One region of the Blautia sp. HCP3S3_B11 genome, then DNA from elsewhere that is predicted to be linked to it. Evidence: predicted binding sites of a transcription regulator. Region 1 holds the regulator's gene; each other region holds the start of a gene.
What was found. Region 1 encodes Rex, which represses fermentation and respiration genes when NADH is low (regulators of the CRP and FNR family bind a similar motif). Its sites were predicted from a motif close to ATTGTTAANTANTTAACAAT; they were not measured.

Region 2: ACTNC0_RS01495 (CoB--CoM heterodisulfide reductase iron-sulfur subunit B family protein) is a predicted target of Rex. The motif match lies at 2,839-2,858, and genes of this name have one in related genera.
Region 3: pckA (phosphoenolpyruvate carboxykinase (ATP)) is a predicted target of Rex. The motif match lies at 899-918, and genes of this name have one in related genera.
Region 4: gap (type I glyceraldehyde-3-phosphate dehydrogenase) is a predicted target of Rex. The motif match lies at 3,182-3,201, and genes of this name have one in related genera.

The regions. Positions count from the first base shown of each region.
Region 1 is NZ_JBQHVP010000002.1:177,734-186,006, reverse strand. Features, by position in the region: gene ACTNC0_RS02380 (GH25 family lysozyme) at 1-192, shown strand, start outside; gene ACTNC0_RS02375 (hypothetical protein) at 194-349, opposite strand; gene ACTNC0_RS02370 (S8 family peptidase) at 696-1,544, shown strand; gene ACTNC0_RS02365 (NADP-dependent isocitrate dehydrogenase) at 1,829-3,037, shown strand; gene abc-f (ribosomal protection-like ABC-F family protein) at 3,114-5,024, opposite strand; gene ACTNC0_RS02355 (redox-sensing transcriptional repressor Rex) at 5,478-6,125, shown strand; gene ACTNC0_RS02350 (NAD(P)H-hydrate dehydratase) at 6,283-7,782, shown strand; gene alr (alanine racemase) at 7,847-8,273, shown strand, end outside.
Region 2 is NZ_JBQHVP010000002.1:3,803-12,075, forward strand. Features, by position in the region: gene ACTNC0_RS01480 (leucine-rich repeat protein) at 10-879, shown strand; gene ACTNC0_RS01485 (Crp/Fnr family transcriptional regulator) at 1,193-1,534, shown strand; gene ACTNC0_RS01490 (L-lactate dehydrogenase) at 1,780-2,730, shown strand; gene ACTNC0_RS01495 (CoB--CoM heterodisulfide reductase iron-sulfur subunit B family protein) at 3,120-3,914, shown strand; gene ACTNC0_RS01500 (4Fe-4S dicluster domain-containing protein) at 3,911-4,300, shown strand; gene ACTNC0_RS01505 (4Fe-4S binding protein) at 4,307-6,295, shown strand; gene ACTNC0_RS01510 (hydrogenase iron-sulfur subunit) at 6,286-6,729, shown strand; gene ACTNC0_RS01515 (4Fe-4S dicluster domain-containing protein) at 6,717-7,691, shown strand; gene ACTNC0_RS01520 (4Fe-4S dicluster domain-containing protein) at 7,695-8,273, shown strand, end outside.
Region 3 is NZ_JBQHVP010000014.1:95,222-103,494, reverse strand. Features, by position in the region: gene ACTNC0_RS12430 (PIN domain-containing protein) at 1-646, opposite strand, end outside; gene pckA (phosphoenolpyruvate carboxykinase (ATP)) at 1,070-2,674, shown strand; gene ACTNC0_RS12420 (ketopantoate reductase family protein) at 2,778-3,689, opposite strand; partial or broken gene ACTNC0_RS12415 (3,4-dihydroxy-2-butanone-4-phosphate synthase) at 3,771-3,929, opposite strand; gene ribE (riboflavin synthase) at 4,008-4,655, opposite strand; partial or broken gene ribD (bifunctional diaminohydroxyphosphoribosylaminopyrimidine deaminase/5-amino-6-(5-phosphoribosylamino)uracil reductase RibD) at 4,636-5,744, opposite strand; FMN riboswitch at 5,990-6,104, opposite strand; gene ACTNC0_RS12400 (AAA family ATPase) at 6,190-7,680, opposite strand; gene trpS (tryptophan--tRNA ligase) at 7,952-8,273, shown strand, end outside.
Region 4 is NZ_JBQHVP010000014.1:58,723-66,995, reverse strand. Features, by position in the region: gene tpiA (triose-phosphate isomerase) at 1-562, opposite strand, end outside; gene ACTNC0_RS12255 (phosphoglycerate kinase) at 735-1,928, opposite strand; gene gap (type I glyceraldehyde-3-phosphate dehydrogenase) at 2,113-3,132, opposite strand; gene ACTNC0_RS12245 (histidinol-phosphatase HisJ family protein) at 3,599-4,417, shown strand; gene ACTNC0_RS12240 (DUF6783 domain-containing protein) at 4,478-4,654, opposite strand; gene ACTNC0_RS12235 (alpha-amylase family glycosyl hydrolase) at 4,844-6,985, shown strand; gene ACTNC0_RS12230 (HAD-IC family P-type ATPase) at 7,223-8,273, opposite strand, start outside.

The DNA of each region.
Region 1 (8,273 bases):
TATTATTTCCACACAGATGGAAAAGCACATAAAGGCTGGCTGACATATAAAGGAAAAAAATATTATTTTTATAAAGGAAACAGTAAAATATTATCAGGAACCAGAGCAGAGAATATTACTCTGACCAGTTCAAATAATATTGTTTCTGTCTTTGATAAAAACGGAGTATGCACAAAACAGTACAAAAAATAAATCAGCTGGTATGTGTCTTTTTCCATTCATTTATAAATTCTATCTGTTCCTGATCGGAGATTTCCTGTGATGCTGCGTCGTTTCCGGCGGCTACACAGCACAGGAGAATGAAAGTCTGACAGAGAAGAAAGACCAGAATAAATAATAACGTAATCATAAGCTGCCTCCTGTTATATGCGAGAGATACTGACTTTTGGTATAGTCTTTGTGGATATACCAAAAGTCTTTGCATATTTTGAGAGTTTTATACATTTTATTCAAAAAAAGCAGAAAAATACCAGATGCTAATGAGAAATGTAAAGGGATTGTCAGGAATACTTGTAAATAATAATTGTTGGAAACACCAAGACAAGTTTTCGGGAATAATTTAAAGTAAGACTGGGCCTATAATATTTCAATGAAATGACGTTAGGGTCAAAAGTCTTACCGTGCAGGCGCAAATGACTTTCTGACTTTTTGCTCCTGATATCATAAAATGTTATAAGTGGATTGAGGAGTTGTTTATGATAAATTCAGATGATTCCGGCTATTCAGGAAAGGGCATTGGTGTCTGTGTACTGGATACCGGGATTTATTCTCATATAGATTTTACAGGGCGGATACGGGCATTTCATGACTTCATCGGACACCGTATCCAGCCGTATGATGATAATTCTCATGGAACCCATGTATGTGGTATAATAGGCGGTGACGGAAGAGCTTCACAGGGGCGTATCAGGGGAGTTGCACCTGGCTGTGAACTGATTGTGCTGAAAGTTCTGGACCGTAGGGGAAACGGAAGAAAAGAGGATGTGCTGAGGGCTTTTCAGTGGATTTTGGAGAACCGGCGGTATTATGGAATCCGTGTGGTCAATATTTCTGTCGGAACGACTTGTCGAACATTTGAGGATCATAAGGTTTTAATTGATGGAGTAGAGCGGTTATGGGATGAAGGACTGGTTGTAGTGGCCGCGGCAGGAAATCAGGGACCTGGTCCGGGAAGCGTGACGGCGCCCGGAAGCAGCCGTAAGATCATTACCGTAGGCTCCAGTGATCTTCTCACGGGGCGGACTGCCATATCAGGAAGAGGACCGACTTTTGAATGTATCTGCAAGCCTGATCTGGTTGCTCCGGGAAATCATATACTTTCCTGTGCTTCGGGACCGGATAACGGATATGGAGTTAAAAGCGGCACATCCATGTCCACGCCTCTGGTTTCCGGCGCGGCAGCACTGATGTTAGAAAAAAATCCGGAGCTGACAAATGTTCAGATTAAGATGAAATTAAAAGAATGCGCCAGAGATCTGGGACTGCCTAAAAATCAGCAGGGTTGGGGAGAATTGGATTTGGGACATCTTATGCGACCAGTATGAATTAATTGTACAATTGCAGTTTACTTCACTTTTGGCAATACACTTTGCAGTGCACAGGATTTGTGCTAATTGAATAAATTGGTGTAGTATATCTGGGGGTTCTGTTATATTCATGCCAAAATGCCTCACAGAGTAGTAACATTGTATTTTATAAAATACCACTTTACCATACAAAAGCATTGACGAATAGTCAGATTTCGGCTATTATGATAGTTAATTGATTATCAAAGGTGCTGGACACACAGTGAACAGTAAAATTATCAAAGCCAAAGAGGAGGACTAACATGAAAAAAATTCAGATGCAGACACCACTTGTGGAAATGGATGGAGATGAGATGACCAGAATTCTCTGGAAGATTATTAAAGATGAGCTTATTTTCCCATATATTGATTTGAATACAGAGTATTATGATCTTGGCCTGGAATACAGAAATGAAACTGATGACCAGGTAACTGTTGACGCAGCAGAAGCTACCAAGAAGTACGGTGTTGCAGTTAAGTGTGCAACGATTACTCCGAATAAGGCGAGAATGGAAGAGTACACCTTAAAGAAAATGTACAAAAGCCCGAATGGAACGATTCGTGCGATTCTTGATGGAACCGTATTTCGTGCTCCGATTGTTGTAAAGGGTATTGAGCCATGTGTTAAGAACTGGAAGAAACCGATCACGATCGCACGTCATGCATACGGTGATGTGTATAAGAATACAGAGATGTACATTGATGGACCAGGAGATGCTTATCTGGTATTTGAAGGTGCTGACGGACAACAGAGAAAAGAATTGATTCATCACTATGAAGGTCCGGGGGTTCTTCAGGGTATGCACAATCTGGATAATTCTATCACAAGTTTTGCAAGATGTTGCTTTAATTATGCGCTTGATACGAAACAGAATCTGTGGCTTGGCGGCAAGGATACGATTTCCAAGATTTATGACGGGCGTTTCAAAGAAATTTTTGCAACGATCTATGAGAATGAATTCAAGGATAAATTCGAGGCAGCAGGCATTGAATACTTCTACAGTCTGATTGATGATATTGTAGCCCGTGTTATGAAAGCGGAAGGTGGATTTATCTGGGCGTGCAAGAACTATGATGGTGATGTTATGAGTGATATGGTTTCTTCTGCGTTTGGTTCTCTGGCTATGATGACATCCGTTCTGGTATCCCCTCAGGGTTATTATGAATATGAGGCTGCTCACGGAACTGTGCAGAGACACTATTATCGTCATCTGAAGGGCGAAGAGACCTCTACAAACTCTGTGGCAACAATTTTTGCATGGACTGGTGCACTGAGAAAAAGAGGCGAATTAGATGGCAATAAAGATCTGATGGAATTCGCAGACAAGCTTGAGAAAGCTACTCTGGAGACGATCGAGAGCGGTAAGATGACAAAAGACCTTGCATTGATTACTTCTCTTGAGAATGTAACCGCGCTGAATAGTAAGGAATTTATTCTTGCAATCAGAGAAAAGCTGGATGAGATTTTATAATTTGTAAATGATTATGTCTCAAAACTGATAGATCGTATTTTATAAGATTATATAATAAAAATGGGAGGAACCTGCATTATGCAAGTTCCTCCCATTTTTCATATAATCCCTCAAGTTCTTCGGTAATTGCAGCCTTCTCTTTGCTGAGTTTTGCACATTCTGCTACGTTGGTGCAGATATCCGGGAGAACCATGGTTTCGTCGATTTCTTTGTCTCTTGTTTCAAGTTCTTCAATGCGGGCTTCAACTTTTTTTAATTCATTTTCGCGTTTTCTTTGGCGTGCCTGTTCTTCTTTCTGTTGTTGCCAGGAGAGTTTATTGTCAGATGCCTGTTTGGCTTCTGCGATTGCCTGGGCGGCAGCGGGTGCATATTTTTCAGTCAGTTCTTCTTTCTTTTCCAGATAATAATCATAGTCTCCGATATAATTTACGACTGCCTGGTTGGTCAGATCCAGAATTCTGGTAGCTGTCTGATTGATGAAATATCGATCGTGGGAGACATAGAACACGGTTCCGGTATAGCTGTTTAATGCCTCTTCCAGGATTTCCTTGGATGCGATATCAAGATGGTTGGTAGGCTCATCGAGAATCAGGAAGTTTGCCTCTGAAAGCATCAGCTTGGCGAGAGATACACGACCTCTTTCTCCACCGGAGAGGGCAGAGATGAGCTTAAATACATCGTCTCCTGTGAACAGGAAAGCAGCGAGCATATTTCGAATCTCTGTTTCTGTAAGAGTAGGATAAGCATCAGAAATTTCTTCAAAGATAGTTTTCTCCATATGCAGTACGTGATGTTCCTGGTCGTAATAACCAATCTGAACTTTAGAACCAAGACTGAATCTGCCGCCGTCTGCATCAATCAGTCCATTGATGATCTTTAACATGGTAGTCTTACCGGTTCCGTTATTACCAATCAGAGCTACACGTTCTCCACGCTTGATCTCAAAAGAGATATCGCTGAAAAGTGTCTGCCCCGGGAAAGATTTGGAAAGGTTCTCTACAGTGAGAACGTCGTTTCCGCTGATAAATCTTGGTTCCAGTGAGATTCGCATCTGGTTCTGGATTTCCTGTGGCTTATCGATACGCTGAATCTTATCCAGCATTTTTTCACGGCTCTCCGCGCGCTTAATTGACTTCTCACGGTTAAAGGATTTCAGTTTGGCAATAACAGCCTCCTGATGTTTGATATCACGCTGCTGGTTAAGATAAGCTTTATACTGCGCGTCACGAAGCTGTGCTTTTTTGAGTGCATAGGCGGAGTAATTTCCACTGTACATACGCATAGTGCCGGCTTCAATTTCCACTACCTTAGTGACTACCTTGTCAAGAAAATAACGGTCATGGGATACAATAAATACAGCTCCCGGATAGTTGAGCAGATAAGTTTCCAGCCAGGAAATACTCTCCATATCAAGGTGGTTGGTAGGCTCATCCAGCAGAAGGATATCCGGGCTGGAGAGAAGCAGTTTACCGAGAGCAACACGTGTTTTCTGACCTCCGGAGAGGGTTTCAATCTGGCGTTCGAAATCATCTTCGGTAAAGCCAAGACCTTTTAATACGCCCATGATCTCACTTTTGTATGCGTATCCGTTTTCCAATTCAAACTGGTGGCTCAGTCTTGTATAAGTATTCATCAGACTGTCCAGAGCATCACCTGTGGTTGTTTTCATCTCCTGTTCCAGAGAACGCAGGCGGTTCTCCATATCAATGATGTGTTGCTTGGTAGAAATCAGCTCCTCATAAATCGTGTGGTGTCCATGGATATCCTGGTACTGGGCGAGATATCCGATATTTTTATCTTTGGCAAGGACTACGTTTCCCGAATCAGGTGAGAGCTCGTGCATGATGATACGCAGCAGAGTAGTTTTACCGGCACCATTATTGCCAATCAGAGCTGCTTTTTCACGGTCTTCTATATGGAAACTGGCGTCTTGAAGGATGACCTTTTCGCCAAAAGATTTACAGATATTCTGACATGATAAAATCATAAGAATTCCTCCATTTATAATTTGTCCGCGTACTATTATAATCGAAAAAAGTTGTTTTTGAAAGTATTTTAAATGAATTTATCTATTTCTGCAAAGATATATGTTACTGCTCACTGCGTTCTTAGTAACATGCTTCGCGATGCAGGAAATATGAACCTCCTTGTGCTAAACCCAAGGAGGTTCATTTGCTTCACAAACTTAATTTATGCTATTCGCATAAATTCGCGCGGAATGTCTCAGGTTTTCTGTTGCCAAGCAATCCCAATTTGTTCCAGACTGCCGGAAATGATAGAAAGTTATAGATAAAAAATAGAAAATACCGTTTTATAAGATAGTTTCTGAGGTAAATTGATAAAAAATGCAGAATTATTTGGTGAAAAAGTACAGAATTAGTTTGACAATAAAATAACATCTGGGTATAATTGACATAGATAAGTTAAGGAGGGAAAATTTGTGGAAGCTAAAGAAATTTCAAAAGCGGTGATTAAACGTCTGCCACGTTATTATCGCTACCTCGGTGAGTTGATGGAGGAGAATGTTGAGCGTATATCTTCCAATGATCTCAGCAAAAAGATGCATGTGACAGCTTCCCAGATTCGTCAGGACTTAAATAATTTCGGCGGTTTTGGTCAGCAGGGTTATGGCTATAATGTACGTTATTTATACACAGAGATCGGCAAGATCCTTGGACTGGATACAGTACATCCGATGATTATTCTTGGTGCCGGTAATCTGGGACAGGCGCTGGCCAATTATGTGGACTTTGAAAAACGTGGTTTTAAACTGGTTGGTATTTTTGATGTAAATCCTGTACTTGAGGGAATTGCGGTGCGCGGAATCGAGATACAGATGTTAAGTGATCTTCCATGGTTTCTGAAGGAGAATGAGGTAGAGATTGCTATTTTGACTCTTCCGAAGAATAAAGCCAAAGAGATGGCGAAGATTTTAATTGATAATGGAATTAAGGCAATCTGGAACTTTGCACACATTGATCTGGATGCTCCGGAGGATGTAATGGTTGAGAATGTACATCTTTCAGAGAGCCTTATGACTCTGTCCTATAACCTGAGTGAATACAGGAAAGAGCACGAAGGCGAGTAGAATATGATGTGGAACACAAGGCTGTGGTCATCTGATCACAGCTTTTCTGAATTTAGCAAGATGATTTGGCTTATTCAGAACTACAAAATGAAAGCGGATTGCGAATATCCGATTGACATGTTTGATGAAATACGAGAACATACGGGGAGGTGAACAGATGAGAGGAGTTGTGACTGCAGCAGAAATGAAGGCGCTGGATGCAAATACGATTGAGAAAGCCGGAATTCCTTCGCTGGTATTGATGGAGCGTGCTGCATTACAGACTGTTACAGAAATCATAAAGCGGGTGAATACGAAGGATAAAGAGAAAATCCTGGTGGTCTGCGGAACCGGGAATAACGGAGGAGACGGACTGGCAATTGCCAGATTACTCTATTTACAGGGATTTAAAACGTGGTATTATATTGTTGGAAACGAAGAGAAAATGACAAAAGAAACTTCCAGTCAGCTTCGCACAGCAGAGTACTATCATACTCCACGGGTGCATAACCTGATTCCGGATGAATATACTACTATAGTAGATGCCATTTTTGGAGTTGGACTCAGCAGACCGATAGAGGGAAAATACGGAGAACTTATCAGCGAATTAAATCAGGCATCTGCGTTTAAAGTTGCGGTGGATATTCCTTCCGGGATTGATGCAGACACAGGATTCGAGAAAGGAATCGCTTTCCGGGCCGATCTTACGGTTACATTTGCCTTTCGAAAGAGAGGCCTGTGTTTCTATCCGGGGCGTATGTATGGTGGGGAGATCATTGTGGCGGATATTGGGATTTATTCAATGCCTGATAAGAAAATCCGAATGAATTACCTGGAAAGAGAAGACTTGAAAATGCTTCCGGACAGACTTCCCTATGGGAATAAGGGGACTTTCGGTAAGGTACTTTTGGTTGCAGGTTCTGAGGGAATGTGCGGTGCAGCATATTTAAGTGCCGCAGCTGCACTAAAGTGTTCGGCGGGCATGGTGAAGATCCAGACCGTGGAGGCAAATCGTGTTCCATTACAGACACTTCTGCCGGAGGCAATGATCACCTGTGATTTTGATGAGAGTAAAAATGAGAGAATGCTGGAATGGTGTGATGTGCTGGTGATCGGACCGGGGCTGGGAGCAAGTGCACAGAGCAGAGAGCGTGCTCAGTGGTTTCTGTCAAGAGCTGCTATGTGTGGAAAATCAGTTGTTCTGGATGCAGATGGGTTGAATCTTCTGGCACTTCATGAGGACTGGAAGAGATTTATCGGAGAGAATGTGATCGTCACGCCGCATATTGGCGAGATGAGCCGCCTGTGTGGAAAAAGTATTGGTGATATTCAGGATTGTCTGGTTCAGACAGCATTTGATTATGCAAAGGAAACAAAAGCAGTCTGTGTTTTGAAAGATGCATGTACTGTAGTGTCAGGTGCGTCAGAAGAGAGGTATCTGAATATTTCCGGAAACGCAGGAATGGCAACAGCTGGCAGTGGTGATGTACTAAGCGGCGTGATCGCAGGCGTGCTTTGTATGTATCTGAAAGCAGAAAGGAAGCCATCCATGGCGATGATGGCAGCCCTTGGTGTATATGTTCATGGGCTTGCCGGTGATCTGGCAGCTGAAACAGTAGGTCAGCGGGGTATGACAGCAGGAGACATTATCCGGTTTTTGCCGGAAATATTAAAATAAAGAATAACTGGTCGTAACAACGTGTGAATCGTTTATGAGCAGTTATGGCAGAGGACGAATTATTATGGAGAAAAATAACAGAGTGAAAGCAGTGATTTCTCTGGATGCCGTAGAACAGAATTTCAGGGAAATGAGAAAGAATATTGCAGAGGATACGAAGATGATCGCAGTGGTTAAGGCGGATGCTTATGGCCATGGTGCGGTACCAATCGCACATCTGATAGAGGATTATGATTATATCTGGGGATTTGCGGCTGCAACGGCAGAAGAGGCTGTTCATCTGCGTCAGGCCGGTATTACAAAACCAATTCTGATTCTTGGAATTGTATTTGATGAATACTTTCCTGAACTTGTTCAGTATGACATTCGTCCTGCTGTATGCGAGTATGATGAGGCGAAGAAACTCTCTGATGAGGCTGTTTTACAGAATAAGACAGTACATATTCATATTGCGCTGGATACAGGTATGACCAGAATTGGTTATGCGGATA
Region 2 (8,273 bases), 170 kb from region 1:
ATGAAATGTATGAAGAAGAAATTGATGGCACTGGTGTTGTCGGGCGTGTTGTTCTTACAATCGGCAGGAATAGCATACGGAGCAGATTTTTCGGATGGAGCCGGAGTTGAAATATGCAATGATTTTGAAAAGCAGAATGAAAAAGAAACTTCGGGAGAAAATACGCCGGAAGCGGATGATATTTCGGAGGGATTTTCCGACAATAATGAAATTACGGAAGAAGAGCAGTTCTCTGGCGGATTGGAAGAAGAACAGAATTCTCAGGAAAAAGAATTAGATGAAGAAAATAATGCAGTATCAGCCACAGCTTCGCAAATATCTGGAACATGTGGAGAAAATTTAAAGTGGGAATTTAAAGATGGGACATTGACAATTAGTGGAAATGGGAAGATGGATTCTTTTAATAGTAGTTATTCTACACCATGGCACTATTCTGCTAAAGATATAAAAAAGTTAATTATAAAACAAGGTGTAATAAGTATAGGGAACCATGCATTTTATGGATGTAGTGGATTAACAAATATAACAATCCCCAGTAGTGTGACGATGGTTGCTAATTATGACTCAAGTTTTCTTGATGAATTTATAGAAAATTCAAGTGATTTAATTTATGGAGGCTATGAAGGATGGAAAAATTATTGGAATAATACCACTAAAACAGAACAGGCGAGAGAAATCTTAGCAGGCTTACTTACTTCTTATCAAGGGAATGTAGAAGAAATTTCTATGAGTGAAACTGCAGATAAATTTGTTAATATATGCATCAGTACATTAAAAAATGGTAATTGGGCATATGCAACGGCATATGGTCTGAACAGCACCGAAATTAATAAATTGGCAAAACTATGTAATAATGAAAATTTATCCCAATTTTTTTGAATAAAAAGTATGATAATCTGGCTCATTACTTACAGAAAGTAGGAGGCTATTCGGAAGATTCAAAAATAATTCAATGTATAAAAAGCTTTACTGAATCTAGTGAATATGCAGGAATTCCAGAAAGTGGACATTAAAAGCCAGAGATATTCTGATCAGGGAGAATGATAAAGTTTCGGAAGTTTCTTTTCTATATCAGCATGGAGGAGTAGTAAAGGCTTATTATGCTCTGGAGCAGGAGGGAAAAACCAGAATCCACTGTTTTACACATCTTCCGGGAGAACCGGTTACGGGAATAGCGAATCTGGACAGAAATATGACTTCCCTGCTGACCGTAGAGGCAGTCAGAAATTGTGAACTGATCTCTACTTCGGTTGACTGCCTCAGGAATCTGGCACAAACCAGTCAGGAAATTGCACTTGCATGCAATCGGATGATAGGAATTACTGCAATCAAGAGTATGGAATATGAAAAAGTTCTCACTTCCAATAAAGTCGAGGACAGATATCGGTACTTTACAGAAATGTATCCGGATCTTATAGGAACAGTAAGCAAAAAAGATATCGCTTCTTATCTTAATATGACACCGGAAAGTCTGAGTCGTTTATTAAGAAATACAGAAAAAGAAGATTTAAAAATTAATTCATGTGACGTTTAAAAGTCAGGCGGGCAGTAAATGTCCGCCTCTTTTATTTATTGGATTTTTACCTGATTTGGTTAAATTCACGTTAAAAAAATATCAAATTTTCAGCACTGCTAAAATTTTTTGAGCACCACAAATCTTCTACCTCATAAAATTGTGCAGATTTTTATACAAAATATTCTAAAACCACTTGTTAAATAGTTGACAATATGTTATCATTTAGGAGTCAATTTTGTTAGGAGAAAAGGAGTATTAAGATTATGAGCAGTAAAATTACTATCATTGGAGCAGGCAGTGTCGGTTCTACTATCGCGTACACTTTATCAAGCCAGGATATCGCATCTGAGATCGTTCTGATCGATATCAACAAACAGAAAGCAGAAGGCGAAGTTCTCGATATCATTCAGGGAACCTGTTTCAGAGATCCTATTTCCATCATTGCCGGTGAATATGAAGATGCCAAAGACTCTGACATCGTTATCATCACTTCCGGTATTGCCCGTAAGCCAGGTCAGACAAGACTTGAACTTACACAGACAAATGTAAATATTCTCAAGTCTATTACACCGGAGATCGTAAAAGCAGCGCCAAACGCTCTTTATCTGATCGTAAGTAATCCGGTTGATATCATGACTTATGTATTTACCAAGATTTCCGGACTTCCGGAGAATCAGATCCTTGGTTCTGGTACAATTCTTGACTCGGCACGTCTGCGCTGCGGATTATCCGAGCATTTCCAGATTGCACAGAGCAACATTCATGCTTATGTATTTGGCGAGCATGGCGATACATCCTTTATTCCGTGGTCAGGAGCCTATATTTCCGGCGTAAGTGTAGATGAATACTATGATCTGGAGAAGAAACTCGGAAAAGATATCGAGCCGATCGACAAAGAAGCAATGCTTCAGTATGTACAGAAATCAGGCGGCGAGATCATCTCCAAGAAAGGTGCAACTTTCTATGCGGTATCTTCTTCTGTATGCAAACTTTGCAGCCTTCTGGTAGCTTCCTCAGAATCCATTTCCACAGTATCTACTATGATGCACGGAGAGTATGGCATCGAAGATGTATGTTTAAGTACCTTAACCTTAGTAGGACCAAACGGTGTACAGGGTAAAGTTCCAATGAGAATGACAAAAACTGAAATCGAACAGCTGAAAAAGAGTGCAGATGCACTGAAAGAAATTATTGCCCAGATTAATCTTGATTAACTATAAAACAAGATACCAGAGTCATGAGAACGTGATGCTTTTGACTCTGGTATCCGAAATAAAAAATCAGAGCAAAATTATTTTATTTAAAAAAATTATCAAAAACCACTTGTTAAAATGTTATCAATATGATATGATATATATCGGAAATCGAGCTGATACACTCCTTTAATGCGGAGGAAGGGTGTGCGAACTCTTTTATTTTTCTATGTCTCAAAAAAGATATAAAAAGTAATCGTATTAGTCTTGGTTTATATTTTTGTCTATTTATTGTTAAAAAAAAGACAAAGCTTATCTTGGTTTTTATATGAGTTATATAACTTAATCAGATAAGTGATAAGACAGTATTTACTATTTACCTGAACAACTAAGAAAGGATAATGTTAAGTATGAAGTACAGTTATTATCCGGGTTGTACCCTGAGAAACAAGGCGAAAGATCTGGACGAATATGCCAGAGCCAGCGCCAGAGCACTTGGGTTTGAACTGGAAGAGATTGAAGACTGGCAGTGTTGCGGAGGTGTATATCCACTGGGAACAGATGAAATTGCCACAAAACTTTCTTCCGTACGTGCTCTTAATCAGGCCAAAGAAAAAGGCCAGGATCTGGTGACAATCTGTTCTGCCTGTCATCACGTGATCAAACGTGTCAATGATGATATGAAAAATGTGGAAGATATCCGCACCAGAGCAAACAATTATATGCAGCTTGAAGAGCCTTACGAAGGGGAGACCATTGTACTCCATTATCTGGAAGTACTTCGCGATAAGGTTGGCTTTGACAAGCTGAAAGAGAAAGTGGTAAATCCGCTTACAGGAAAGAAAATCGGAGCTTATTACGGATGTCTCTTATTACGCCCGGGCAAGATCATGGCATTTGATGATCCTGAGAATCCGACGATCATGGAAGATTTCATCCGTGCACTTGGCGCAGAACCGGTCGTCTATCCATACAGAAACGAATGTTGCGGCGGTTACATTTCTCTTAAGGAAAAAGAAATGTCCCAGAACATGTGTCAGAAAATCGAAGACAGTGCGAAAGGCTTTGGAGCTGATATGCTGATCACAGCCTGTCCATTGTGTAAATATAATTTAAATAAAAATGCTTCCAGCGACCTGCCTGTATATTATTTCACAGAGCTGCTTGCAGAAGCCCTCGGAGTAAAAGAGGAGGTGGCGAAATGAGAGACAATCATTCAGCAGCAGAGAAGATTAAAGAAATCTCAGGAACCAATCCGCTGAAATGTATGAAATGTGGAAAATGTTCTGCTACCTGTCCTTCCTTCAATGAAATGGATATCAAGCCACATCAGTTTGTATCCTATGTTGTAAACGAAGATATCGAAGCACTTGCCAATTCAAAATCACTCTGGAAATGCCTTTCCTGCTTTGCCTGCGTAGAGCGTTGTCCAAGAGATGTAAAACCTGGAAAGATCATTGACGCTGCAAGACAGCTGGTTGTCCGCCAGAAAGGCGGAGATTACCTGACAGCAGATGAGATTCCACAGCTTCTTGATCCGGAAGTGCCACAGCAGCTTCTGGTAAGTGCATTCAGAAGATACAGGAGGTAAGCCAGCGTGCAGAGAATTGGTGTATTTGTCTGTCATTGCGGAAGTAATATTGCCGCTACGGTAGATGTAAAAAAAGTAGTTGAATTAGCTGCCAAAGAGCCGGGTGTCGTTCATGCGGAAGATTACCAGTATATGTGCTCAGAAGCAGGTCAGGCTAAGATTCAGGAAGCCATCAAAGAAAAGAACCTGACAGGTGTGGTTGTCTGTTCATGTTCTCCACGTATGCATGAAGCAACATTCAGAAAGGCAGCAGAGAGAGCTGGCCTGAATCCATACATGGTGGAGATTGCAAACATTCGTGAGCATTGTTCCTGGATTCATAAGGATATGGAAGAAGCGACAAAGAAAGCAGTGATCCTTGCCAGAGCAGCAATCGCAAAAGTTAACTTAAACACCCCTCTTCAGCCAGGAGAGAGCCGTGTTACAAAGAGAGCCCTGATCATCGGCGGCGGTATTGCCGGAATCCAGACAGCTCTGGATATCGCTGATGCAGGCTATGAAGTAGATATTGTAGAGAAGACTCCAAGTATCGGTGGAAGAATGTCACAGCTTGACAAAACATTCCCGACACTTGACTGTTCCGCATGTATCCTCACACCTAAGATGGTAGAGGCTGCTGCTCATGAGAAGATCAATATCTATACATATAGTGAAGTAGAACATGTCAGTGGATTCGTAGGTGATTTCACTGTTGATATCAGAAAGAAAGCAAGAAGTGTAAATATGGACAAATGTACAGGCTGTGGTGTCTGTCAGGAAAAATGTCCGTCTAAAAAGATTCCGAATGAATTTAACAGAGGATTAAATAACAGAACAGCTATCTACACTCCATTTGCACAGGCTATCCCAAATGTTCCGGTTATCGATCGTGAGAACTGTATCAAGTTTAAAACCGGAAAATGTGGTGTATGTTCCAAAGTATGTCAGGCAGGTGCCGTTGATTACGATCAGCAGGATGAGATCGTAACACAGAAATATGGTGCAATCGTAGTTGCCACCGGTTTCGATACGATCAAACTTGACAAATACGATGAATATGCATACAGCCAGAGCAAAGATGTCATTACATCTCTGGAACTGGAACGTATCATGAATGCAGCAGGTCCTACAAAGGGACATTTAGAGCGCCTTTCCGATGGAAAAGCTCCGAAGGAACTTGTATTTATCCAGTGTGTCGGAAGCCGTTGCTCTGATGACAGAGGAAAACCATACTGTTCCAAAATCTGCTGTATGTATACTGCAAAACATGCAATGTTAATTCGTGATAAATATCCTGATACAAATGTAACCGTATTCTATATTGATGTCCGTACACCAGGTAAGAACTTCGATGAGTTCTATAGAAGAGCAGTAGAGCAATACGGTGTAAATTACATCAAAGGTCAGGTAGGAAAAGTAATTCCTCAGCCAGATGGAAGTCTTCTTGTACAGGGATCTGACCTGATCGATAACAAGCAGATTCTTAAGAAAGCAGACATGGTTGTTCTTGCAACTGCCATTGAACCGAATCCGGATGTCCGTAAGATCGCTACCATGCTTACAGCAAGTATTGATACCAATAACTTCCTTACAGAAGCTCATGCAAAACTTCGTCCGGTAGAATCTCCGACAGCAGGTATCTTCCTTTCCGGTGTCTGCCAGGGACCAAAAGATATTCCGGAGACAGTAGCACAGGCTGGTGCAGCAGCAGTTAAGGCAATTGGTCTTCTTGCAAAAGATAAGCTGACAACCAACCCATGTACAGCTAAATCTGATGAGCTGTTATGTAATGGATGCTCTACATGTGCAAATGTCTGCCCGTATGGAGCAATTTCCTATGAAGATAAAGAAGTAAATGACCACGGTATCCGTGAAACAAGAAGAGTAGCCGTTGTAAACACAGCACTTTGCCAGGGATGTGGTGCATGTACAGTAGCCTGCCCGTCTGGTGCAATGGATCTGCAAGGCTTTTCCAACAGACAGATTATCGCGGAGGTAGATGCAATATGTCGATAGAAACAAACGAAAAATTCAGACCTAAGATTGTAGCATTCTGCTGTAACTGGTGCAGTTACGCAGGTGCAGACCTTGCAGGAAGTAGCCGTCTTTCTTATCCGGCTGATGTAAAGATCATCCGTGTTCCTTGCTCCTGCCGTGTCAATCCAATGTTCATCCTCCGTGCTTTTGAAAAAGGTGCTGACGGTGTGATCATGTGTGGATGTCACCCTGGAGACTGTCATTACAGCACAGGTAACTACTACGCAAGAAGACGTATGACGCTTCTTTTCTCCATGCTCGACTACATCGGTGTGGAAAACGGAAGAACACGAGTAGAATGGGTTTCCGCTGCTGAAGGTGTGAAATTCTCCCAGACTATGAATGAGTTTGTAGAGAAGATCCATTCACTCGGTAAGAACGTAAGATTGGAGGATTTAAGATGCAGGAGCTGATAAATCGTGCAAAAGAACTGCTTGCTGACGGTACAGTTGCAAGAGTTCTGGGATGGAAAGCCGGAGATCTGCCTTACAATCCGGAACCGGCTTACTTTGAAACAGAAGAATCTCTGAAAGATTTTGTATATAATGGATTCTGCGGTGCAAACTTAAGCAAATATATGATCGAAGCTTCCAAACTGGAAGGCAAGACACTGGTTTGTTTAAAACCATGTGATACATACAGCTTTAATCAGCTGATCAAAGAGCATCGTGTAGACCGTGAGAAAGCTTATATCATTGGTGTTGGATGTAAAGGAAAACTGGATATCGAGAGAATCCGCAAACAGGGAATCAAAGGTATCGAAAGCATTTCCGGTGCAGAGATCACAGATGAGGCAGAAACACTGACTATTCAGACAATCTATGGTGAAAAGACCTGTGCATACAAAGATGCAATGCTTGAAAGATGTCACGTATGTAAAGGAAAAGAACATAAGATTTATGATGAACTTATCGGTGAGTCCAAAGACACAAAAGATGCAGATCGTTTTGCAGAAGTAGAGAAGATCGAAGCAATGAGCCCGGAAGAAAAATTTGCATTCTTCCAGAGCCAGTTAAGCAAATGTATCCGCTGCAATGCCTGCCGTAATGTCTGTCCTGCATGCAGCTGCCGTAAATGTGTATTCGACAGCAATAAGTTTGACAGTGCGCAGAAAGCAAACGTGGACTCTTTCGAAGAGAAGATGTTCCATATCATCCGTGCATTCCATGTGGCAGGAAGATGTACAGACTGCGGCGAATGCAGCAGAGTATGTCCTCAGGGAATTCCGCTTCACCTGTTCAATCGTAAATTTATCAAAGATATTGATACATTCTATGGTGAATATCAGGCAGGAGAGGATTCAACATCCAAGGGACCTCTTACAAACTTTACATTTGAAGATGTTGAGCCGAGTATCGTGGCAGAAAGGGGATAATGTATGTATAAGATAGCAGCAGAGAATCTGCAGGCATTATTCCAGAAGATTGCCGCAGATCAGGATTTATATTTACCGGTTAAAGTCAGTGATCAGGTAAACTTCAAAGCATGGAGCGAAGATGCAGAAGTTTGTCTTGATACTTTAAAAACTGTAAAATCACCAAAAGATGCTTTTTTTCCACAGAGTGAAAACCTCTACACCTGTAAAAAAGAGGAGAAGAATATCTCCATTGAGCCACAGGCATTACAGGAAAAGAACTTTGTTGTGTTCGGAATGAAAGCCTGCGATATCCAGGGTGTAAAAGTACTGGATAACGTATTCTTAAGTGATCCGATCGATACTTTCTATGCAGCCAGAAGAGATCATGGTACGATTGTAGCACTTGCATGCCATGAGCCGGAAGAAAGCTGTTTCTGTAAAGTATTTGGTATTGACTGCGCAGACCCTGTTGCAGATGTTGCAACATGGATGATCGAGGGAGAGCTTTACTGGAAACCTCTTACAGAGAAAGGGGAAGCCCTTACAAAAGCAGTTGCAGAACTTCTCAACGATGCTGACGAAGCAAAAGTAGAAGAAGAG
Region 3 (8,273 bases), on a different contig from region 1:
TTGTTGAAACATAATTTACCACTTCCTTTGGCATGCCTGCCTTGTCGAGAACCAATATCAATTCCTGCTGTAATCTCTTTGTTCCGGCTTTCATGTCAATTATCTTTTGTTTTGGCTTTTTTGTATTCTGCTTCTCTGATTGTTTGGCAGACTGCTTTTCAGGTTGTTCATTCAACTGTTTTTCTGTTTTTTGACCGGATTGTTCGATCATCTGTCCGTCTTTTTCTTTGACGGTCTGTTTTTTTACCTGTTTCCTTGTATGCACCTGTTTTCCGGAAATCTTCTCGTTTCTGGAGACTTTCACATCTTTTTCTGTTTTCCAGAACTCTATAATATGGTCAAATCCTGTATCCTTACTGATTACAACAATTTTACATTCTTCATCCTGACCTGTGCACTCTTTTCCTATCAGATATCCCAGATAAGATCCCAGATGCATATCTGCTGACTGATTTCCTGTCGGTACTTTATGTGTTACCAGCTTTGCTTCTCCGTGATCATTGATAATATCAAGGTCTATTTTTCTGCTGTTGTCTGTATAAAAAAGATGGATAATATCTGTTTCCCGTAATTTTTCGCATCCTTTGAAGCCTTCACTTCCTACATTTTCATAATCAATCAAATAATAAGTTTTAATAATCTTCATCCTCTCTTTTTTTCTCTGCTGTATAATACTCTGTCATTTTTCAGACAGATAATTCTTTCCTATTTTAACATGCATCTTTTATCAGTACAACCACATTGTGGCAACTCTCCTGGTTAGTATTTCCTGGTTGTCTTTCCTGTCTGTTCCATCCAGACAGAATATTATCATATCCACGAATAGTATTCCCATATTGCCACTATAATAAATTTACATACCTTTTGTGAAAAATGACGGATTTTTCATCAAATTCCAGTTGATAAATCTTTAACAAAATTCAAAAAAAGGCAAAAATCCTGTTGATTTTAAGCGTTAAATATGTATAATAGTAAAAGAGAAGCGATACCCATTCGCTTTTATGGTAAGGTATCTTAAGCCTGTTTAAACAGGCGCTTTCATTAACGAAGAAAAGAGGTTAAACGTAAGATGGCAAAAATCGATTTAAGCAAGTATGGCATTACCGGAACTACAGAAATTGTCTACAATCCTTCTTATGAAGTATTATTTGAAGAAGAAACCAAACCGGAACTGGAAGGCTTTGAAAAAGGTCAGGTCAGCGAACTTGGTGCAGTTAACGTTATGACAGGTATCTACACAGGACGTTCTCCTAAAGATAAATACATCGTTATGGATGAGAACTCCAAAGATACAGTATGGTGGACAACAGACGAATACAAAAACGATAACCATCCTGCAACTCAGGAAGCATGGAATGCAGTAAAAGAAATCGCTAAAAAAGAGCTCTCCAACAAGAGACTTTTCGTAGTAGATGCATTCTGCGGTGCTAACAAAGATACTCGTATGGCTATCCGTTTCATCGTTGAAGTTGCTTGGCAGGCACATTTCGTAACAAATATGTTCATCCAGCCAACAGCTGAAGAACTTGAAAACTTCGAGCCAGATTTCGTTGTATACAACGCTTCCAAAGCTAAAGTTGAAAACTATAAAGAATTAGGCCTTAACTCTGAAACAGCTGTAATGTTCAACATCACAACTAAAGAGCAGGTTATCGTAAACACATGGTACGGCGGAGAAATGAAGAAAGGTATGTTCTCTATGATGAACTACTTCCTTCCACTGAAAGGCATGGCTTCCATGCACTGCTCTGCAAACACAGATATGAACGGCGAAAACACAGCTATCTTCTTCGGTCTTTCCGGAACAGGTAAAACAACTCTTTCCACAGACCCGAAACGTCTCCTGATCGGTGATGACGAGCATGGCTGGGATGACAACGGCGTATTCAACTTTGAAGGTGGATGCTACGCTAAAGTTATCAACCTTGACAAAGAATCTGAGCCGGACATCTACAATGCGATCAAACGTAACGCTCTTCTTGAGAACGTAACACTTGATGCTGAAGGCAAGATTGATTTCGCAGATAAGAGCGTAACAGAGAATACTCGTGTATCTTACCCGATCAACCACATTGAAAACATCGTTCGCCCGATCTCTTCTGCACCGGCAGCTAAGAACGTAATCTTCCTGTCCGCAGACGCTTTCGGAGTACTTCCTCCAGTATCTATCCTGACAGAAGCTCAGACTCAGTACTATTTCCTGTCTGGATTCACAGCTAAACTTGCTGGTACAGAGCGTGGAATCACAGAGCCTACACCTACATTTTCTGCTTGCTTCGGACAGGCATTCCTTGAACTGCATCCGACAAAATACGCAGAAGAACTTGTTAAGAAAATGGAAAAGAGCGGAGCGAAAGCTTACCTGGTTAACACAGGATGGAACGGAACAGGAAAACGTATCTCCATCAAAGATACTCGTGGTATCATCGATGCAATCCTTAACGGAGATATCCTTAACGCTCCTACTAAGAAAATCCCATTCTTCGATTTCGAAGTTCCTACAGAGCTTAACGGCGTAGACACAGGTATCCTTGATCCTCGTGACACATATGCTAACGCTTCTGAATGGGAAGAAAAAGCAAAAGATCTTGCCGGAAGATTCATCAAGAACTTTGCTAAATACGAAGGAAACGCTGCTGGTAAAGCACTTGTTGCAGCTGGTCCTCAGTTATAATTATAACTTAAATTGTCCAAATGATACGAAAGGGATGCGAATGATTCGCATCCCTTTTTTGTACTGTTTCAAATATCAGACAATAAAATTATAAATGATGTCTTTATAATGCTTTAAGTTTCTCTGCCACCTTCTCATATGCCGGTATCGGAACATGATATTTTTCACCCATTCTTACTACTTCATAGACTAATCCATCAATTTCAGACTGTTTTCCTTCCATGATGTCTCTCTGCATAGAGGTAGTTGCTTCCGGTGCAAGGTTGGAGAGAATTTTTAAGTTTACATCTACCATATCTTTCTGAAACGGGATTCCCATGGCTTCTGCAAGTGTTGCGATTTCTCTTATCATGGTTTTAAAGAGTTCTCTGGCTTCGCCTTCTTTCTGGAAATCTGCGGCTGTTGCATGATAGTAGAGTCCTGCTGCACCGATTGGTGATACGTAGGAGAATTTCTCCAGTGCTTCGCGTCGGATATTCTCAGAAAGAATCCCGTCAATGTTGCTGTCACAGAGGTCTTTCTGGATTTCTCTCAGTTCTGATCTGAATTCTGCTTTGTCTCTTACGCCAAATACAATGCGCAGGATCTGTCCATGCTGAAGAAGTCTGCCTGATTCTTTAATGTTTGCCGAGACATAGATACATCCGTCTGTTACAAGAAGTTCAGGAAGTTGTTTTTGCATCTTCCCACCGGTTCCATAGATGTTTAAAACAGGAATTACGATGGTTGTTTTCTTTGAGATCCGCCTGATAAACGGAATAGTTTCATCCAGAGAATAGCCTTTCACACAGACAAAAATCACATCCGGATGGTCTGTGTAATGTTCCATATCTGTAGCCGGGATAGTGATTGTTTCTTCTGTTTTATCCCACATTTTTTCTAAGGTAAGCCCCTGTTCCCGGATTGCTTTCAGGTGTTCGCCTCTTGCGATCAGGGTTACATCCTTCCCTGCTTTCTTCATATAATATCCGGTAACACCGCCGGTTCCTCCGGCTCCGATGATTACGTATTTCATCCTCGTTTTATGCCCTTCTTTCATGATTCTTTTCTTATATCATAGCATAATTGGACTCTTTCTTCAGCATAATTATACATTTCCATGAGTTGCCATAAAGTTAATGTTTTCTGTTGTGGCAAACTCTGCCGCACAGATAAAATCTCCTTCATTTTCTCTGTCCGGATCATCCGTTACCAGAATAATTTTTCCATTTCGAAGTTCTTCCAGAGCTTCTTCTACTGAATCAAATCTGTTCATTATTTCTCTCCTTATGCGCTATATTTTTCTGCTGTTAACCGGGCAAAATCATCCGTATTGGCCGCTTATCTGATCTGGTCAAAATCCATACTTACTCAGAAAATCTCTTGTAATATTGCTTTTTGATGGCTGTTCTTTCACAGGTGTTATTAATTTCTCCACATATTTTCCAATAATATCTGTCTCAAGATTAACCATATCCCCTTCTTTACGTTCTCCGAGAACTGTAATCTTTACTGTATGAGGAATTGCAGAGATAGAGAAATCTTTTTCCGAAACTTTTGCCACTGTAAGGCTGATTCCATCAATTGTTACAGAACCTTTTATGACTATATATTTCATGATCTGGTCTGAGGTCTGAATCGTGTACCATACAGCATTATCATCTCTGTGGATTTTTGTGATTCTTCCCGTTCCATCTACATGCCCTGCAACAATATGTCCTCCGAATCTTCCGTTTGCAGGCATTGCCCTTTCCAGGTTTACATGCTGCCCCGGTGAAAGCTGAATCAGCGCAGAACGGTTCAATGTCTCGTGCATCACATCTGCTGTAAAACCATTTTCCAGACATGCAGTTACAGTAAGGCAGATTCCATTTACAGCTACGCTGTCTCCTGTTTTCAGGTCATCCAGTATTTTCTCTGCCTGTATCGTAAATACCGCTGAATTTGCTCCTTTTTTTATTTTTTTTACAGTTCCCAGCTCTTCAACAATTCCCGTAAACATTTCTCTTCACCTCACTCTCTATAAGAAAATCATCTCCCAGTCTGATCATTTCGCTGTTTTTTAATAATACTGCGCTGGCAGGATCAGGAAATCCTTTTCCTTCCACCGGCGTCTTTGCTTCTTCGCCTCCAAAAAGTTTAGGTGCTATATAGGTCTGAACTTTCTGAACAATACCGCTTTCCAGTGCTGACCAGTTTAAAGAACCCCCTCCTTCCAGCAAAATACTGTCTATCTTTGCAGCTCCCAGAAGTTCCATTAATCTGTTTAAATCTATGTGTCCGTTTTCTCCGGAACATACAGAACCTGGCATCCCAGCTCTTCATAATTCTTTATCTTCTGCTGGTCTTTACTGCTGCTTGCAAGGATTGTAGGAATTGTCTTTGCTGTTCTTACAATCTTAGATGTCAGTGGTGTTCTCAGATGGGAATCGCAGATAATACGCACAGGATTTCTGCTGTTTTCCAGTCTGCAGGTGAGCATCGGATCATCTGCCAGCACAGTTCCCACCCCAACCATAATTCCTGTATATTTCAGTCGCTGTTTCTGTACATGAATTCTGGAAGCTTCTCCTGTCACCCATTTGGATTCACCTGTATAAGCGGCAATTTTTCCATCCATAGTCATTGCATATTTCATGACCACATACGGTTTTTTATTTTGGATGTAATAAAAGAATGCTTCATTCAATTTATCACACTCTTCTTTTAAAATATTTTCTGTTACTTCAATTCCATGATCCTTCAAAATCCGGATTCCTTTTCCTGCAACCAGCGGATTAGGATCTGATGATCCGATGATCACGCGTCTGATTCCGGTCTCCAGGATTGCATTCACGCATGGAGGCTGTTTTCCATAATGACAGCAGGGTTCTAAAGTAACATATATAGATGCACCTTCGGGTTCTTCCGTACATGCTGCCAGAGCTTCTCTATCCGCATGGAGTCCACCGTATTTTCTGTGATATCCCTGACCAATGATTCTTCCGTTTTTAACGATCACAGCACCCACCATCGGATTAGGTGCTGTAAAACCCATTCCTTTTTGCGCCAGTTCCAAAGCCATTTTCATATACTGCCTGTCCTGTTCCATATCCGTTGTGTTTTTCAATCCATCATCTCCTGTTCTTTTATAACAATTCCATAAAAATTCCATAAAATAAAGCCCCGGTGTTTTTTCAACATCCAGGGCCTGGTAATTAATATTTGATATGAATGAATCTGACTCTTTATTTCATCACTGAAATTACTTCAAATGATATAAAAAAGCTCTGGAATAAACTTATTATTCCAGAGCAGTCAGCTTTCACAGATCAGTTAATTCTTCTGTATCTCTACTGTCATCTTCTTTCATCCAGACTGTACTGTCGGCTTCGGAATTGCACCGAATCATGCCTTATGGCTCGTGGGCTTTACCACCGGTAGGGAATTGCACCCTGCCCTGAAGATCTTATTTTATTTTTATCAGCAATTTTTGCAATTTACCTTGCTGATGTCTGACAGTATACTCTCAACCTTTATCCGTGTCAAGATTTTTTTCAGGAAAGTAACCCTCTTACCATCTCTGCATTAAATGTCACACCTGTCAGGTGATCTACTTCGATCTGGTACAGGGCATTGGCTGCGATATGCTCTGCTGCCTGTTCCAGATCACGAATACCGCTTGTATTTTTATGCAATTCAACGATGGCATCCAGACCGTCTTCTGTTACTACGCATTCTTCTGCTTTCAGGCTCATGCGTTTCAGGACTTTCGGAAGAACGTATTTGGAGAAGATGATCTTCTTCTCTTCTGATGTATAATCCGGGATATCGATCACCGCGAAACGGGACATCAAAGGTGCGCTGATCTGGGATTTATCGTTTGCCGTAGCAATTGGATAAACGCCCACTGTGGGCACCATACATTCCATATAGTTATCTGTAAATCCAAGGTTGTCAAGCAGAGTAAGAAGTACATCTGCAGGGTTTCCGTTGCCCTTGCCTGACGCTGCTTTATCAAGCTCGTTGATAATAAATACAAGGTTGGATTCTCCTGCTGCTGAGAAAGCTTCCATGATGATTCCGGGCTTTGCGTTTGCATAGATTCTGGAGCTTCCTGTAAGCTGTTCCGGATCATTGATGGAACTCATGTCCAGAGTTGTCCAAGGCAGTTTCAGGATACGGGCAACTGCGTATGCAATCTGGGATTTACCTGTACCTGCAGGGCCTACAAGGAGAAGTCCGTATGCAGGAAGTGTATGGGTACGGTTGATCTGGATGATTGTTTCAATGATACGCTGCTTTACAGATTCCATTCCGTAGAGTTCCTCATCAAGGATCCTGCGGGCTTCCTGAGGATCGATTGCTTCAAAGTAATTGCTCTTCCACTGTACATTCATCATGATGGAAAGTGCTCTCTGAGCATGACGTCTCTCCTCCGGAGATACTTCGTGTGAACGGGCAACTGCAAGGTTTCTTCTCGCCCAGAGACGGATATTATCCGGCAGGGTTCTGCCTGCGCAGGTCATAAAATCAGTGATGCTCTGAATGCTTGTCAGCTTCATCTCGTCCCCTGTTTCTTCCTCATCTTCATCCTCAACAATCTCTGCAGGTGCACTGCTTGCAAGAAGTCTCTCGATCATAAACTGAAGAAATCCGTCCTCTGCGGAAAGTTTCGTGCCGCCGCCAAAAGCAGTCTCACGAATCTTATAAACTGCATAACCATTCTCTTTATTCTCTCCTGAAAGGCGCACATTGATATGATTCTCCCCAAGCCATTTCAAAAGACTTACAAATCTTGAATCAATACTGATGATATCTGCACTGAAAACGCCGTCATCCTCTTTAAATTCAAAGGATGTACGTTTGATCGGATTAGTAAAAATACCGCAGGAATGATGTTTCCACTGACGGCTGCTGTTATCCAAGATCATGATCGGTTTCTCAGGGGAAGTCTCCTTTTCATTGGACTGGAACGTAGTGTAGGTACATTCAGACTGTACGCCTGTTTTCTTGTCTGAAGCACCGCTGAAATCAAATACTGGCATGGTAAATACTCCTTTTATCTTATCATGCAATGCATGACATATTTCTATTACACATCTCTGCAATCCTGTCGGAAGCTATTTATTATTCTAGCAGAATCTTTTCTTTTAATCAATTCTGTAAATGTATTTATTGCATAAATATTCAATAAATTATATCCTGATTTATTCCCCCAAAATCATTGACGGTAACATTCACAGGCCTTATAATAATAGTAACTGAGAATTTCCAGAAACTCTCTGGAAAATCGAAATTTACTTTTAGGAGAGCAAAATGAGCAAAATTATTTTAACCGGTGACCGCCCAACAGGCCGCCTTCATGTTGGACATTATGTTGGTTCATTATCCGAGCGTGTTCGTTTACAGAACTCCGGCTTATATGATGAAATTTATATTATGATCGCAGATGCACAGGCATTAACAGATAACGCTGAACACCCTGAAAAAGTTCGCCAGAACATCCTTCAGGTTGCCCTGGATTATCTTGCATGCGGCATTGATCCTGAGAAATCCACTATCTTTATCCAGTCCATGGTTCCGGAGCTTACAGAGCTTACTTTTTATTATATGAACCTTGTTACTGTAGCACGTGTAC
Region 4 (8,273 bases), on a different contig from region 1:
CGCATACTTCCTGAGCCTGCTCAGTAGTAGCTGTTTTACCTGTTCCGATAGCCCAGATTGGCTCATAAGCGATAACTGCTGTCTTAGCCTGGTCTGCTGTAACGCCCTGGAAACCAACTTTAACCTGCTGACGGATGAAATCCATTGTCACGCCCTGCTCTCTCTGAGTAAGAGTTTCGCCACAGCACATGATTGGTGTGATTCCATGTTCGAAAGCTTTAAGGATTTTCTTGTTAACGTCTTCATTTGTTTCTCCGAAGTATTCTCTTCTTTCGGAATGTCCGAGAACAACGTATTTAACACCAGCGTCTACGAGCATTGCAGGGGAGATTTCTCCTGTGTATGCACCTTTCTCTTCAAAGTACATATTCTCAGCACCAACCTGGATGTTTGTTCCTTTAGCAGCCTCTACAACCGGGATAATGTCGATTGCAGGTACGCAGAATACTACGTCTACTTCGTCATTTACTACTAAAGGTTTTAATGTTTCTACTAATTTAACGGCTTCGCTTGGTGTCATGTTCATTTTCCAGTTACCAGCGATAATTTTCTTTCTTGCCATGATTCTATATCTCCTTAACATGAGACTGCCCTGTAGGATGTGCCCGGCAGTCTCTCTTTTTCTTAGTCCCACCCACTGCTTATTGCTCTTCGCAATTGAAGCAGGGGACTTACTTGATTCGGTTAAACTGATCAGACGGATAAACGATCCGTTCATGTCACCTGTTCAATACTTATTTATCGTTTGCTGCTGCAACACCCGGGAGTTCTTTTCCTTCCAGGAATTCAAGAGATGCACCGCCACCTGTGGAGATGTGCGTCATCTTGTCGCCATAGCCAAGGATATTAACTGCAGCTGCAGAATCACCACCACCGATGATTGTTGTAGCATCTGTGTCAGCAAGTGCCTTAGCAACAGCCTCTGTACCATGAGCAAAATTCGGCATTTCGAAGCAACCCATCGGTCCGTTCCATACAACTGTCTTAGCATCTTTTACAGCATCACAGAAAAGTTTTTCTGTTTTCGGTCCGATATCCATTCCTTCCCAGCCATCCGGGATTTCACCACGTTTTACAACCTGAATATTGCAATCGTTGGAGAAATCATCACCGATTCTGTTATCTACAGGAAGAAGGAGTTTAACACCTTTTTCTTCTGCTTTCTTCATCATGTCTAATGCATACTGAAGATAATCATCCTCGCAGAGAGATTTACCAATATGTCCACCCCTAGCTTTGGAGAATGTATAGGACATACCACCACCGATGATAAGAGTATCTACTTTATCAAGAAGGTTATTGATTACAGAGATCTTGCTGGAAACCTTAGCTCCACCAAGGATAGCAACGAATGGTCTCTCAGGATTGTTTACTGCGTTTCCAAGGAAATCGATTTCTTTCTGCATTAAGTAACCAACAACTGCTGTATCAACATATTTAGTTACACCAACGTTAGAACAGTGTGCTCTGTGTGCTGTACCAAATGCATCATTTACAAATACATCACAAAGAGAAGCGAGTTCTTTGCTGAATTCGTCTCCGTTCTTTGTTTCTTCTGCACGGTAACGTGTATTCTCAAGTAAGATAACGTCTCCGTCTTTCATTTCAGCTACTGCTGCTTTTGCGTTTGGTCCTACTACTTCCGGGTCTGCTGCAAATTTAACTTCCTGTCCTAATAATTCGGAAAGACGTTTAGCAACCGGTGCAAGAGATAATTCTGGTTTTGGTTCTCCCTTCGGTTTTCCAAGGTGAGAGCAAAGAATGATCTTTCCACCGTCAGCGATCAGTTTCTTGATTGTAGGAAGAGCTGCAACCAGACGGTTCTCATCTGTAATCTTACCATCCTGAAGTGGAACATTGAAGTCACATCTTACAAGAACTTTTTTACCTTTTACGTTGATATCATCAACAGATTTTTTATTCAGCATTTGTGGTGCCTCCTTAATAATATTCTTTATGTGTTACTGCATCGTCCACAGTAACATAGATTCCTCGAGCGTCCTGCAAAATCTGCTATGGCAGTTTTTCGGATACTCAGACAACGCGAAAAGGGTCCGGTCCAAATCAGACCGGACCCTTCCTTGGAGTCTATTCTTCTACACTTACTGAAAATTAAGCGTTCAGCAGTTTACCAAAATGTTTGATTGTACGAACCATCTGGCTTGTGTAGGAGTTCTCATTGTCATACCAGGAAACTACCTGTACTTCTGTTGTGCCATTCTCAAGTGGAAGAACCATTGTCTGAGTAGCATCGAACAGAGAACCAAATCTCATACCAACGATATCGCTGGATACGATTTCATCTTCGTTGTATCCGAAGGATTCGTTAGAAGCTGCTTTCATAGCTGCGTTGATCTGTTCTTTTGTTACATTACCTTCAACAACTGCTGTTAAGATTGTTGTAGAACCTGTTGGGGTAGGAACACGCTGAGCAGATCCGATTAATTTGCCGTTCAGTTCTGGGATAACAAGACCGATAGCTTTAGCAGCACCTGTGCTGTTAGGAACGATGTTAACTGCAGCTGCACGAGATCTTCTTAAGTCACCTTTTCTCTGTGGTCCATCAAGTGTCATCTGATCGCCTGTGTAAGCGTGGATTGTGCACATGATACCAGATTTGATTGCAGCAAGGTCATTTAATGCTTTAGCCATTGGAGCTAAGCAGTTTGTTGTACAAGAAGCTGCGGAAATGATGTGGTCTTCTTTTGTAAGAGTTTCATGGTTTACATTGTAAACGATTGTCTTAAGGTCGTTTCCAGCCGGAGCGGAAATGATAACGTGTTTAGCACCTGCATCGATATGAGCCTGAGCTTTGTCTTTGGATGTGTAGAATCCTGTACACTCAAGAACTACGTCTACGCCGATTTCTCCCCATGGAAGTTCAGCAGCGTTAGCTTTTGCATAAATTTTGATTTCTTTTCCGTCAACTGTGATGGAATCTTCTCCTGCTGTTACTGTATCTGCAAGAGCATATTTTCCCTGTGTTGAGTCATATTTTAATAAGTGAGCAAGCATTTTAGGAGATGTTAAATCGTTGATTGCTACGATTTCAAATCCTTCTGCTCCAAACATCTGACGGAATGCAAGACGTCCGATACGTCCAAAACCATTGATTGCAACTTTTACTGCCATGATAATATTCCTCCTATGAATTAAGTGGTTAATTATGATAATCCTTTTGTTTGTTAAAGAATCATCAACCTGTATTGTATTGTACATAATTCTAAACAAAAATTCAAGACCATTTTCTAAAAAAACAGATAAAAATTAAGTAAAAATGTAAATTCTATGCTATACTTGATATGTGGTATGCTTTAAACATTACTGTCAGAAGCAAATTGATACTATTTTGCATTATTTTTTCATTATTCTCAATATATAAATGTCCAATTTTCAGGATTTTTACGCATTATTATTTACGCTACTCTGTGTAGCGTAATAATATGTTTTCAGGATTTTGCTACTTTCATGTCAAAATACCTTGAGGAATAATAATGTGTGGACAGTAACTCGATAAAGGCTTTGGATGTTTGCCACATATATACAGCACGATCATCACCACATTATATTATTTATAATAGAAGAAAGGACTGAACTTATGGACAGACAGATATTATGGGATTGCCATATGCATTCTTCTTTTTCCGCTGATTCTGATACTCCTATGGAGTCTATGATACAGCGTGCTATCGAACTCAGTATTCAGGGGATTACTTTTACGGAGCATCTTGACCCTGATTATCCGGCTACTCCTGATGGTCTGGATTTTTCTCTGGATATTTCATCTTATCAAAAAAAGCTTATAGAAATGCAGTCTTTATATAAGGATAAAATTCATCTGCGTTTTGGAATCGAATTGGGCTTGCAGATGCACCTGGGAGATTATTTTAACTCACTTCTCTCTCAGACACCTTTTGATTTTGTCATAGGATCTTCTCATCTTGTTCATGGATACGATCCTTATTATCCTGATTTTTTTGAAGGACGCAAGGAATTTCTGTGTTATATGGAGTATTTTGAATCTATTCTTGAAAATATTTCTGTATATGATGATTTCGATGTTTATGGTCATATTGATTATGTTGTCCGTTACGGTCCTAATAGAAACCGCCAGTATTCTTATGGCCGCTATAAGGATATCCTGGATGAGATTCTTAAGAAACTCATTTCAATGGGAAAGGGAATTGAGCTTAACACAGGTGGATATCATTATGGACTTGGCGAGCCAAACCCTTGTGTTGCGGTAATAAAACGTTACAAAGAACTCGGCGGAGAGATCATTACGATTGGCGCAGATGCCCATACACCGGATAAAGTAGCATATGCCTTTGATAAGGCCGCTAATGTACTTGAAACTTGTGGTTTCAAACATTATACCGTATTTAAAGACCGTAAACCAAAATTTATTTCTTTATAAAGTATTTGAATACTTGCCTATATGGCAGTCTATGTAATATAATATCTCATGATATCAGGGTTAATAATTCAAAAAGGTCATATGTACATGCATGATAACACTTTTAACCCTAGCGCGTGTTTGGAAAAGGCTTTCTGCAAGATGTACGTCACAATTTGTGGTAGACTTGGTCCGATTAAGGCGGCATAGCGGGCTACGCTGAGGCTTTTTTATCTGTGCAATCAGATTCGCAAGCAAGTAAGTGATATAGTTATTTCGAAAACGATGTACTAGTGTGCCGACAAGTTGATTAATTCTTAATCAGACGTAACAGCTTTCCGTAAATCAACCGATTGGTACACCAGATCATTTCACATGATTTCAGAGGCGCAGTTTTAAGGCTGCGGCTTTCTGTATATATTTTTTCATAAACCAGGGAGGAATATTATGGCTAAAAAAAGACTCCAGAAGAAGCATTCTTCAGCAACAGTCAGAAAACAGGGAACTGAAACATTAAAGGTAACTACCTCTAAAACAGAGCCTGTTAAAGTAGAAACTTCTAAAGTTGAACCAATCAAAGTGGAAACTTCTAAAGTAGAGCCTGTCAAAGTGGAAACTTCCAAGGTAGAGCCTGTTAAGGTGGAAACTTCTAAGACAGAACCAATCAAAGTAGAAACTTCCAAAACTGAACCGATTAAAGTAGAAACTTCCAAAACTGAACCAGCTAAGCTGGAAATGCCTGCTGATATCGCTGTATATAATGAGCGTTTCCAGAAGCATTACGATGAATTAAAATGGTTATACTGTGAATTATATCAGGATCGTGATGATGTCATGACATATCTCAATGACCTCACATCTAATATGAAGACCTTTTATAATGGAAGAAATGCAGCATTAAGAGCATCTGACAGCAAACGTGAAGCAGATCCTAATTGGTATAAACGCAATAACCTGTTAGGTATGATGATGTATGTAAATAACTTTGCGCATACTTTAAAAGGTCTGGAAGAGAAACTGGACTATGTACAGGAATGCAATGTAAACTATCTGCATCTGATGCCTCTGCTCGCATCACCGGAAGGTAAAAGTGATGGCGGCTATGCAGTTGCTGATTTCCGTACTGTTCAGCCGGAACTTGGCACTATGGAAGACTTTTCAGAGTTAACAGCCAAATGTCACGAACGAGGCATTAATATCTGCCTTGATTTCGTTATGAACCACACATCTGAGGATCACGAATGGGCAAAACGCGCACGCGCTGGTGAAAAAGAATATCAGGATCGTTATTTCTTCTTTGATTCCTACGATGTTCCTGCTCTCTACGAGCAGACCTGTCCTCAGGTATTCCCGACTACTGCGCCTGGCAACTTCACATGGCTGGATGATGTACATAAACATGTTATGACCACATTTTATCCATATCAGTGGGATTTAAATTACAGAAATCCTGTTGTATTTAATGAGATGGTTTATAACATGCTGTATCTTGCCAACCAGGGCGTTGATATTGTACGTCTTGATGCAGTTCCTTATATCTGGAAACAACTTGGCACAAACTGCCGCAACCTGCCTCAGGTTCACACTATCGTGCGTATGATGCGCATGATCTGCGAGATCGTATGCCCGGGAGTTCTGCTCCTCGGAGAAGTTGTTATGGCTCCTGAAAAAGTAGTTCCATACTTTGGTACACTTGAGAAACCAGAATGCCATATTCTGTATAACGTTACGACAATGGCAAGTACCTGGCATACTGTTGCCACTAAGGATGTATCTCTTCTTCGCAGACAGCTGGATATTCTTGGTTCACTTCCTAAGGAATATATATTCCAGAATTATCTGCGCTGCCATGATGATATCGGATGGGGATTAGATTATGATTTTCTTAAGAACTTCTCTATCGATGAAGTGTCCCATAAGAAGTTCCTTAACGATTTCTTTACAGGAAAATATCCGGATACATTTGGACGTGGTGAACTCTACAATGACGATCCTCGCCTGGGTGATGCAAGACTTTGCGGAACTACTGCTTCTCTTTGTGGAATCGAGAGATTCGAATTTGAGGGAAATACTGCAGGTGTGGACAGAAGTGTACGTTATGATATCACATTACATGCGTTTATGCTTTCCCAGTCCGGTATTCCGGTTATCTACAGTGGTGATGAGATCGGTCAGTTAAATGACTATGCTTATAAGAATAATCCAAATAAAGCAGCTGATTCCCGTTATCTCCACAGAGGAGAATTCAACTGGTCTCTTGCTCCGAACCGAAATATCGCAGACACTGTACAGGGTAAACTTTTCCATGCACTGGATCATCTGGAACATATCAGAAGTGAGCACAACGTCTTTGATACAAATGCATCTCTTTGCACTATTGATACATGGGATTCTTCTATCCTTGCACTTGTTCGTGAAAATGATGACGAGAAATTTATCGGTATCTACAACTTCAGTGATCAGGATAAGGTTGCATGGATCAACGAAGATGATGGTATGTATACAGACCTTATCACAGGTCACGAGATGGAAGCTAAGGGCGTTATGATTCCGGCATTTGGATGCTTCTGGCTGTGTAGAAAAAAATAATATCAGATTTGTACCAGTTTAGTTGACAAAGGCGATATTAAACCATCTGTTATTTTCATATGTAATAACGCAAATAAGGACAACCCGTATTTTTCGCGGATTGTCCTTATTTTTTAACCCATATACATTTTATTGCAAGAAAGAATCCTGTTTGCGGAATTCTCCGTCTGTGCTGGGTTGTTTTAGTAACATAATTTCTCTCCGTCGCAGTGCGATCCTGCCCGGAGGACTTCTGTCTTATTTCTGTACTCTTTCCAGAAATCTTGCAAAAAATCCCCTATCCTTATCCTCTTTATCCAGAGATTTCTCGTAAATTCTTCTGATCCATTCTGTGATTGTTTCAATCAGAATCGGAGAAAATGTCATCAGGACGAATACAAGGATAATCATTCCGAATTCCAGTGATCCCAAGGTCAATAGTTTCTGTAATACTACAGCACTTATAAAAAATGCAAATTGCATTCCATAAATGATTACTTTTCTATATGTGTTCAACGGCGAGTAAACTGTACGCAGAGCAGACATATAATTCCATCCGGTAACAAGAACACATGCTGTATTTAACATTACATTGGAATGATATACATTCTGGCAGACCAGCATGATCGTAAATACGCATCCGGTGATTGTAACAGCCGCCGGGAAGGCGTTCATAAATACATGTCTTAAAAATGTATGGTCAATTTTATTATAATTGTTTTCCTGTGTCAGAAGAAATGTCGGAATGCCTACCGCGCAGGCACTAATCAGAGACATCTGTATCGGCTCAAACGGATATGCATCTCCAAAGAAAATCGTAATCAATGCTAAAAGTACAGAAAAAATTGTTTTTATCAGGAACATAGATGCCGCACTTCGGATATTATTTACTACACGTCGTCCCTGATTCACAATATGCGGCATTGCTCCAAAATTAGAATCCAGCAAGACCACATTTGCGATATTCTTGGCTGCATCACTTCCTGCTGCCATGGCAATGCTGCAGTCTGCCTCTTTTAATGCCAGTACGTCATTTACACCATCACCGGTCATAGCTACTGTATGTTTCTGAGCCTGAAGCGCCTGAACCATCTGTTTCTTCTGCTGTGGTGTCACACGTCCGAAAACACTGCATTCTGCAACTGCACGCTGCATTTCCTCATGAGTAGTGATTGTTGTCGCATCAATATAATGATCCGCATTCTTTAAGCCTGCTTTCTTTGCAATCGCTGAAACTGTCACCGGATCATCTCCCGAAATCACCTTAAGATCAACTCCCTGACTGTCAAAGAAAGCCAGTGTATCCGGT